DNA from 3 places in the Streptomyces sp. NPDC001231 genome. Region 1 is predicted to be linked to each of the others. Evidence: riboswitches for the same ligand, from Rfam matches in the RefSeq annotation. Region 1 holds a riboswitch; each other region holds the start of a gene.
What was found. Region 1 has a riboswitch for thiamine pyrophosphate ahead of ACFY3J_RS10070 (thiamine ABC transporter substrate binding subunit). Riboswitches for the same ligand answer to the same signal wherever they lie in the genome.
Positions count from the first base shown of each region.

Region 2: it holds a riboswitch for thiamine pyrophosphate, as region 1 does, so the genes downstream of both, thiO (glycine oxidase ThiO) here and ACFY3J_RS10070 (thiamine ABC transporter substrate binding subunit) in region 1, are expected to answer to the same signal.
Region 3: it holds a riboswitch for thiamine pyrophosphate, as region 1 does, so the genes downstream of both, thiC (phosphomethylpyrimidine synthase ThiC) here and ACFY3J_RS10070 (thiamine ABC transporter substrate binding subunit) in region 1, are expected to answer to the same signal.

Region 1 covers NZ_JBIAXS010000006.1:206,223-209,491, reverse strand. Annotated here, with positions in the region: gene ACFY3J_RS10075 (ABC transporter permease) at 1-544, opposite strand, end outside; gene ACFY3J_RS10070 (thiamine ABC transporter substrate binding subunit) at 592-1,668, opposite strand; TPP riboswitch at 1,750-1,855, opposite strand; gene rlmN (23S rRNA (adenine(2503)-C(2))-methyltransferase RlmN) at 1,888-2,994, opposite strand; gene ACFY3J_RS10060 (hypothetical protein) at 3,120-3,269, opposite strand, start outside.
Region 2 covers NZ_JBIAXS010000002.1:209-3,477, forward strand. Annotated here, with positions in the region: gene ACFY3J_RS02745 (thiazole synthase) at 1-678, opposite strand, end outside; gene thiS (sulfur carrier protein ThiS) at 682-882, opposite strand; gene thiO (glycine oxidase ThiO) at 879-2,045, opposite strand; TPP riboswitch at 2,042-2,154, opposite strand; gene ACFY3J_RS02760 (NAD(P)/FAD-dependent oxidoreductase) at 2,373-3,269, shown strand, end outside.
Region 3 covers NZ_JBIAXS010000005.1:98,239-101,507, reverse strand. Annotated here, with positions in the region: gene ACFY3J_RS08175 (YibE/F family protein) at 1-1,197, opposite strand, end outside; TPP riboswitch at 1,269-1,446, shown strand; gene thiC (phosphomethylpyrimidine synthase ThiC) at 1,439-3,269, shown strand, end outside.

The DNA.
Region 1 (3,269 bases):
CCGCGGGCGCCAGCGCGGGCAGGGTGACCTTGCGCCAGGCGGCGAGCGGCGAGGCGCCGAGCATCCGGGCCGCCTCCTCCTGGCGCGGGTCGAGCCCCGCCCACAGACCGCCCACGGTCCGTACGACGACGGCGTAGTTGAAGAAGACGTGGGCGAGCAGGATCGCCCAGACCGTGGTGTCCAGCCGTACGCCCCACAGTTCGTCGAGCAGGCCGCCGCGCCCGACCAGCGCGAGGAACGCGGTGCCGACCACGACCGTGGGCAGCACGAACGGCACGGTGACGACGGCCCGCAGGACCTGCCGGCCGGGGAAGTCGAGGCGCGCGAGGACATAGGCGCCGGGCAGGGCTACGAGCAGGGTGAGCACGGTGGAGGCGAGCGCCTGCCAGGTGGTGAACCACAGCACGTGCCGGATGTCGGACTGCCCGAGCACATCGGCGATCCGCCCCAACCGCCAGGCCCCGTCGGCCTCCAGACCGCGCCGGACGATCGCGGCCACGGGGTAGGCGAAGAACGCCGCGAAGAACGCGACGGGCACGGCCATGAGACCGAGCCGCGCCGCGTTCCCCGTCCGGCGGCCGCGTCCGCGGCCTACCTGAGGACGAGCGAGGTCCACGACTTGACCCACTGGTCACGGTTGGCGGCGATCTTGGCGGGGGCCATGGTCTCGGGGTTCTTGGCCTGGGGGCCGTACTCCGCGAACTCCGGGGGGACCTGGGCGCCTTCGCGCACCGGGTAGACGAACATGTTCAGCGGCATGTCGTCCTGGAACTTCTTGGTGATCAGGAAGTCCAGGAGGGCCTTGCCCCCTTCGGTGTTCCCGGCGTTGGCGAGCAGTCCCGCGTACTCGACCTGGCGGAAGCAGGTGCCCTGCGCGACGCCGGTCGGCGCGGTCTTCGGCCGCGGGTCGGCGTAGATGACCTCGGCGGGCGGCGAGGAGGCGTAGGAGACGACGAGGGGACGGTCGCCCTTGGCCTTCCTGCCGCCGGCGGATCCGGAGAACTCCTGGTTGTAGGCCTGCTCCCAGCCGTCGACGACCTTGACGCCGTTGGCCTTGAGCTTCTTCCAGTAGTCCTGCCAGCCCTTGTCGCCGTACTGGGCGGCGGTGCCGAGCAGGAAGCCGAGGCCGGGCGAGGAGGTGGCGGCGTTCTCGGTGACGAGGAGGTTCTTGTACTCCGGCTTGACCAGGTCGTCGAACGAGGCGGGCGGGGTCAGCTTGTGGTCGGCGAAGTACTTCTTGTCGTAGTTGACGCAGATGTCGCCGGTGTCGATGGGCGTGACCCGGTGCTTCGCCTCGTCGACGCGGTACTGCGGCAGGATCAGGTCCGAACCCTTCGGCTCGTACGACTGGAACAGCCCGTTGTCCAGGGCGCGGGACAGCAGCGTGTTGTCGACGCCGAAGAAGACGTCGCCCTGCGGGTTGTCCTTGGTGAGGATGGCCTTGTTGACGGCCTGGCCGGCGTCGCCGTCCTCGAGGACCTTGACCTTGTAGCCGGAGCTCTTCTCGAAGTCCGCGATGACGCTCTTGGAGACGGCCCATGAGTTGTGGCTGACCAGGGTCACCGTCCTGGAGCCGGCCGAACTCTTCTCGCCCGGCGACGAACCGCACGCCGACAGCGTGACCAGGCCGAGCCCGACCGCCACGGCGGCGAACGTCTTGGTGTGCACTGAAGTCCTCCTGGGGGTTGGCCAGGAAGAGACGCGGCCCTGCCCGGGATCCGCGAGGGACACCCGGGCAGGGCACAACAGCTTGAGTGATGACCGAACTTCCTACCCAGAATGACCTGGGCGAGGTTCAGAGGGTCTGCGGCCGGTGCCGCACTCTCAGCGCTGTGGCGCTCCCCTGTCGGAATATGAAGATGTGTGCGGTATCAGCCTACCGTCCGGCTACCTTTCGGTGGCAGCCAGCTGACCGCAGGCGCCGTCGATCTCCTGCCCGCGGGTGTCCCGGATGGTCACCGGCACACCGTGGGCGGCGATCGCCTCGACGAACGCCTTCTCGTCCTCGGGGCGGGACGCCGTCCACTTGGAGCCGGGCGTCGGGTTCAGCGGGATGAGGTTGACGTGCACCGGCCTGCCCTTGAGCAGCCGGCCGAGCCGGTCGCCGCGCCACGCCTGGTCGTTGATGTCCCGGATCAGCGCGTACTCGATGGACAGCCTGCGCCCGGACCTGGCGGTGTACTCGAATCCGGCGTCGAGCACCTCCCGCACCTTCCACCGCGTGTTGACCGGGACGAGCGTGTCGCGCAGCTCGTCGTCCGGTGCGTGCAGGGAGATGGCGAGGCGGCACTTGAAGCCCTCGTCGGAGAACCGGTGGATGGCCGGAACCAGACCCACCGTCGAGACGGTGATCCCGCGCTGGGACAGGCCGAGCCCGTCCGGCTCGGGGTCGGTCAGGGCTCGGATGGCGCCGACGACGCGGTTGTAGTTGGCGAGCGGCTCGCCCATGCCCATGAAGACGATGTTCGACAGGCGCGCGGGACCACCGGGGACCTCTCCGTCCCGCAGGGCGCGCATCCCGTCCACGATCTGGTGCACGATCTCGGCGGTGGACAGGTTCCGGTCGAGCCCGGCCTGTCCCGTGGCGCAGAACGGGCAGTTCATTCCGCAGCCCGCCTGCGAGCTGATGCACATGGTCACCCGGTCCGGGTAGCGCATGAGCACCGACTCCACGAGCGTGCCGTCGAACAGGCGCCACAGCGTCTTGCGCGTGGTCCCCTCGTCGGTCGACAGATGCCGTACGACCGTCATCAGCTCGGGAAGCAGCGCCTCCTGGAGCTTGGCGCGGGATCCGGCGGGGATGTCGGTCCACTGCTCCGGGTCGTGCGCGTACCGCGCGAAGTAGTGCTGCGAGAGCTGCTTGGCACGGAACGGCTTCTCGCCGATCGCGGCGACGGCCTCCTTGCGCTCGGCGGGCGACAGGTCGGCAAGGTGCCGCGGCGGCTTCTTGGCACCGCGCGGGGCGACGAAAGTGAGTTCTCCGGGCTTGGGCATGGTGGTACCAGTGTCGCAGATCCACTTGGGTGACCTGCGGCTGTCGCTCCCTACGGCTGTCGTTAGCAGTCGTCACCGGTCGCTACTGAGCGGCCTCGGACGGCCCACAGACGGCCCAGGGGCGATCACGCGTCGACTGCCGGCCACTCGTCGAGCCACACCCTGACCTGGTGGGTATGGGCGTGCCAGAAGACCTCAAGCTCGCCCTTGATGATCTCCACGGCGAAGAAGTGTGCACTGCCACCGGCCTCGCCGCACGTAGACGGCGTGCCGAA
Region 2 (3,269 bases), on a different contig from region 1:
GGCGGACCGCATCGCCGCGGCCATCATCACGGGCTCCTGCGCCCGCGTCACCGCCGAGGCGAGCATCACCCCGGCACACCCCAGCTCCATGGCCAGCGCCGCGTCCGAGGCCGTACCGGCGCCGGCGTCCAGAATCACCGGCACGCGCGCGTGCTCCACGATCAGCTGGAAGTTGTGCGGGTTGCGGATGCCGAGCCCGGACCCGATGGGCGAGCCCAGGGGCATGATCGCGGCGCAGCCCACGTCCTCCAGCTTCCGCGCCAGCACCGGATCGTCGTTCGTGTACGGCAGCACCGTGAACCCGTCGTCGACCAGCGTCTCCGCCGCGTCCAGCAGCTCGATCGGGTCCGGCAGCAGCGTGCGCTCGTCGGCGACGACCTCCAGCTTGACGAGGTCCGTGCCCAGCGCCTCCCGCGCCAGCCGGGCGGTGAGCACCGCCTCACCCGCGGTGAAGCAGCCCGCGGTGTTGGGCAGCACCCGGATCCCGAGCGACTCCAGCACCGACAGCACGGAGCCGCGCACCGAGGGGTCCACCCGCCGCATGGCGACCGTGGTCAGCTCCGTGCCGGAGGCTGTGAGCGCCCGCTCCAGTACCTCCAGGCTGGGCGCGCCGCCGGTGCCCATGATCAGCCGGGAGGTGAAGGACGTACCACCGAGGACGAAGGGATCGTCGGCCATGGCTCAGCCTCCCTGGACGGCGGTCAGCACTTCGACGCGGTCGCCCTCGGCCAGGGCCGTGGACGACCACCGCGCGCGCGGGACGACGGTCTCGTTGAGGGCGGCGGCCACCCCGGAGGGCGCCGCGCTCAGGGTCCGCACGACGGTGTCGAGGGACGTGCCGGGCGTGACCCGGCGGGGCTCGCCGTTGACGGAGATGTTCATACGGGCCGCTCCGTGAGTGCCGTGGTGTGAAAACGCCTGGGGGAGAAGGGACGGACCTCGTCCGGCAGCTCGCCGGTGGTCAGGACGTGCGCCATGGCGTCACCGGTGACCGGCGTGAGCAGCACGCCGTTGCGGAAGTGCCCGGTGGCCAGCAGCAGGCCGTCCAGCCCGGTCGGGCCGAGCAGCGGCGCGTTGTCGGGGGAGCCGGGCCGGAGTCCCGCCCGGGTCTCCGTGAGCGGCAGCTCGGTGATCCCGGGCACCAGCTCGTGCGCGTCGCGCAGCAGCTCGTACACGCCGCCCGCCGTCACCGTCGTGTCCCAGCCCAGCTCCTCGCTCGTGGCCCCGACGACCAGCTCGCCGCTGAGCCGCGGCACCAGGTAGACCTGGCTGCCGCGCACCACGGCGCGCACGGTACGGCTCAGGAACGGCGCGTACCGCTTCGGTACCGTCAGCCGCAGCACCTGCCCCTTCACCGGCCGCACCGGCGGCAGCACGTCGTCCGGGACGCCCCCGAGCCGTCCGCTGTGGCTGCCCGCCGCGAGCACCACGCGGTCCGCGGCCGGCGCGGTGCCGTCGCGCAGCACACAGCCCGTGGCGCGGTCGCGGGCGACGGTGAGCCGCTCGGCCCACCCGCGGTGGAAGACCACGCCCGCCCGCTCGCAGGCCGTGACCAGGGCGCCGGCGAGCCGCCGCGGGTCGATCTGGTGGTCGCCGTCCACCCTCAGCCCGCCGCGGACGCCCGGCGCGAGCATCGGTTCGAGCCGGCGGCACTCCCGCCCGGACAGCCACTCGGAGTCCAGGCCCGAACGGCGTTGAAGGTCGTGCAGTTCCCGCAGGTGGGCGCGGTCGTCGGCGTCCAGTGCGACGGCGAGGGTGCCGCAGCGGCGGTAGCCGAGGTCGTGGCCGGTCAGCCCGGTCAGCTCGGCCACGAAGTCCGGGTAGCGGCGGGCGGAGGCCAGGTTGAGTCCGAGCAGGGTCTGCTCGCCGTAGTGCAGTTCGGTGACGGCGGCCAGCATCCCGGCGGCCACCTGTGCGGCCCCGCCGCCCGGCTCGGGGTCCACCACGGCCGTGGTGAACCCGCGCTGCGCCGAGCGCCAGGCCGTCACCAGCCCGATGATCCCGCCCCCCACGACGAGGACGTCTGATGTACGTGGCAACGACATGGGCGTCCAGCTCCTCCCTTCGCCGGCATGACCCGGATCAGGTTCGTACGGTCGGAGGCCGCCAGCCTCCCTCTCAGCCCGGTGCGTCCGGGCTCCCGCGAGTGCTTGTACGGTGGCCACCCTAGCCCGCGGAGCGTCGCCCCAGTAAGGGAGCCTTCCGTCCGGGCCGAGTACGCCGGGTACGCCGAGTACGCGGAGACGGGACGTCGTACGAGGCCATCCGGCGGGTACCAGGGGAGACGACCGGCTCGACTTCCGGTACGGCCGGCCCAAGCGGGACGGAACGCCCCCTGACTGACGGCCTGTCAGTTGACTTATGGTGATCAGGTGAGCGACCAGACGCAGGAACAGGGCACATCAGGGCCGCGGCGCGTGGTCGTCGCGGGCGCGGGCATGGCCGGCGTGCAGACCGCGGTCGCCCTGCGCGAGCAGGGCTTCACCGGCACCGTGACACTGATCGGCGCCGAACCCCACCAGCCCTACGACCGGCCGCCGCTGTCCAAGGCCGTCCTGCTGGGCAAGGCCGAGGGTTCCGCCTTCGACATCGACTTCGAGGCGCTCGACCTCGAACTGAGGCTCGGCTGCGAGGCGCTGGCCGTGCGGCCCGACGCGCATGTGCTGGAGACCTCGGCCGGTCCGGTGCCGTACGACGTCCTCGTCCTGGCCACCGGTGCCGAACCGATTCGGCTGCCCGGCGCGGAGGGCGTTCCCGGGGTCCACCTGCTGCGCACCCTGGACGACGCCGAACGGCTGCGGCCGGTGCTCACCGAGCAGCACGACATCGTGGTCGTCGGCGCGGGCTGGATCGGCGCCGAGTTCGCCACCGCCGCGCGCGAGGCGGGCTGCGCCGTGACCGTCGTGGAGGCCGCGGACCGGCCGCTCGCGGGGGCGCTGCCCGCGGAGGTGGCCGAGCCGATGACCGCCTGGTACGCCGACAGCGGCGCCGAACTGCGTACCCACGCGCGCGTGGAGCGCGTCGAACCCGGCGCGGTGGTGCTCGACGACGGCGCGCGGCTGCCCGCGGGCGCCGTCGTGGTCGGCATCGGCGCGCGCCCCGCCACCGGCTGGCTGGCCGGCTCCGGCATCGAGCTGGGCCGGCACGGGGACGTGCTGGCCGACGACCACCTGCGCACGTCCGTGCCGGACGTGTACGCGGTCGGCGACTGCGCCTCCTTCCCCTCGGGCAGGTACGGCGAGCGCCTGCTGATCCACCACTGGGACAAC
Region 3 (3,269 bases), on a different contig from region 1:
GATACGGATGCCCGCACGGTACAGCCCGCGCCAGCCCATCGCGGGGTTGGCCTCGTGCAGCTCCCAGACCGCCGAGGTCTGTGTCACCGTCACATCGTCCAGGACGCCGAGCGAGCCGATGATGACACCGGCGAGCAGCAGGCCGCTCATGTCTATCGACGGATACAGGCCGTGGATCAGACCGGTGCTGTCGTCGGTGTTGCCGGTCAGCGCGGCCCAGCCGATGAACAGCGAGCCCAGGAAGCCGATCAGCATCAGCGAGATCAGCGTGCCGAGCACCGCGACCGAGGTACGGGCGGACAGGCCGTGACACATGTACAGCGCGATCAGCATGATGGCGCTGGCCCCCACCACCGCCACGACCAGAGGGTTCGAGCCCTGCAGGATCGCGGGCAGGATGAAGAGGTTCAGCACCAGGAAGCTGATGGCCAGCGCGACCAGCGCCATCACGCCCCGCATCCGCCCGACGACCACGACGGCGAGTGCGAAGAGACCGGCCAGCAGCGCCATCGGGAAGCGCCGGTTGACGTCGGTGACCGAATACTGCAAGTCCTTGGGTGCCGAGGGCTCGTAGGCGACCACGACCTTCTCGCCCTGGTGCAGCTGCCGGGACTGGTCGGGCTGCACGATCTCGGTGAAGGTACGGCCCTTGTCCTTGCCGCCGTCCACCCGGATCGTGGCCTTCTTGCAGTTCCCGGCCTGCTGCTGCGCGGAGGAACCCTCGGCGGTGGAGGTGTCGCCGGTCGGTGTGCCCCCGGAGGCGTTCACCGACTGGCAGCTGACCCGGAGCACCTCGACGACGGTGGCCTGCTGCGTCTGCCGGTCGAAGCCCACCCCGGTGCGCTCGTGCGACGGGGCGCCGCCGGGCCACAGCACGGCGAGTCCGGCAGCCACCAGTGCGGCGAACGGGATGAGGATCGCCGCGATCACCTTGCGGAGGTGTTTCGACACGGGTGCGGCCGGTCCGTGGCTGTGACTGTGCCCGCCACCGCTTCCCGGGCCGTGCCCGGTGCCGTTCCCCGGGCCGTGCCCGGTGCCGTTCCCCGGGCCGTGCCCGGTACTGCTCCCCGGCCCGTGCCCGCCACCGGTCGCGGGTCCGTGTCCGTGGCCCGTGGCGGTGGCTTCCTGGCCGTGCCGGAAGTCCTGTCCGCGTCGGGGCTCGGGCGGCGGATGGGGGAACTGCTCTGTCGTGGTCACCGCCCGATCATCGCAAGAACGGCACAGGCCCACTGTTCACCGCGCCACAAATGACGCTAGCGTGGAGGCACCTTTGCACACGCGGGAGCTCGGAGCACCGGGCTGAGAGGGCGCTGACCTCCGTCTTTGCGATGTTTCACGTGGAACGTGCGATGTTTCACAGGAAACGCCGGCAGACGGACACCGCTGCGTCGACCGCTGAACCTGTTACCGGGTAATGCCGGCGTAGGGAGTAGGTCTCATGACCAACAAGGACGTACGCACGCCTGCCTCCAAGCAGATCTCCAGCGACGCGGAGCGGATCGATTCCGACGCCTCCGGCGGGGAGGCCGGGAAGTCCATCGGCTGGCACAAGGGCTACGTGGAGGGCTCACGCCCCGATCTGCGAGTGCCGGTCCGTCAGGTGCACCTCACCAACGGGCAGTCCGTCACGCTGTACGACACCTCCGGCCCGTACACCGATCCACTCGTCGGTACCGATGTCCGCAGGGGCCTGCCGCCGTTGCGGGAGAACTGGATCGTGGCCCGCGGCGACACCGAGGAGTACGCGGGCCGTCCCGTCCGTCCCGAGGACGACGGGATCAAGCACACCTCGCCACGCGGCGGTCTGCGCAACCTCGACGCGGTGTTTCCGGGACGGCCGCGCCAGCCGCGCCGCGGCCGCGACGGAGGAGCGGTGACGCAGCTCGCCTACGCGCGCCGCGGGGAGATCACGCCGGAGATGGAGTTCGTGGCCATCCGGGAGAACGTTGCTCCCGAGACCGTCCGCGAGGAGATCGCGGCGGGCCGCGCGGTGCTGCCGGCCAACGTCAACCACCCGGAGATCGAGCCGATGATCATCGGCAAGCGGTTCCTGGTGAAGGTCAACGCCAATATCGGAAACTCCGCGGTGTCCTCCTCCATCGAGGAGGAGGTGGAGAAGATGACCTGGGCGACCCGCTGGGGCGCCGACACGGTCATGGACCTCTCCACCGGCCGCAACATCCACACCACCCGTGAGTGGGTGCTGCGCAACTCCCCCGTCCCCATCGGCACGGTCCCGCTCTACCAGGCCCTGGAGAAGGTCGACGGCAAGGCCGAGGAACTGACCTGGGAGATCTACAAGGACACCGTCATCGAGCAGGCCGAACAGGGCGTGGACTACATGACCGTCCACGCCGGGGTACGCCTCGCCTACGTGCCGCTGACCGCGAACCGTAAGACCGGAATCGTCTCGCGCGGCGGCTCGATCATGGCCGCCTGGTGCCTGGCGCACCACAAGGAGTCGTTCCTCTACGAGAACTTCGAGGAGCTCTGCGAGATCCTCGCCGCCTACGACGTCACGTACTCGTTGGGCGACGGACTCCGGCCCGGCTCGATCGCGGACGCCAACGACGAGGCACAGTTCGCGGAACTGCGCACGCTCGGGGAACTCGGCCGGATCGCCAGGCGTTTGGACGTACAGACCATGATTGAGGGCCCGGGCCATGTCCCGATGCACAAGATCAAGGAGAACATCGACCTTCAGCAGGAGATCTGCGATGAGGCTCCGTTCTATACGCTCGGCCCGCTGACGACGGACGTCGCCCCGGCGTACGACCACATCACCTCCGGCATCGGCGCCGCGATGATCGCCTGGTGGGGCACGGCCATGCTCTGCTACGTGACGCCCAAGGAGCACCTGGGGCTGCCCAACCGTGACGACGTCAAGACCGGCGTCATCACCTACAAGATCGCCGCCCACGCGGCCGACCTCGCCAAGGGGCACCCGGGCGCGCAGGAGTGGGACGACGCACTGTCCGACGCCCGCTTCGAGTTCCGGTGGGAGGACCAGTTCAATCTCTCCCTCGACCCGGACACGGCACGGGAGTTCCACGACGAGACCCTCCCGGCGGAACCCGCCAAGACGGCCCACTTCTGCTCGATGTGCGGCCCGAAGTTCTGCTCGATGAAGATTAGCCAAAGCATCACAGAGCGGTTCGGCGGTGCAGCGGCTGAGGGGGCCACGGCGGAGGAGATCGCTGAGGGCATGCTGCAGAAGTCGAAGGAGTTCGCGGAGGCGGGGAACCGGGTGTACCTGCCCATCGCGGACT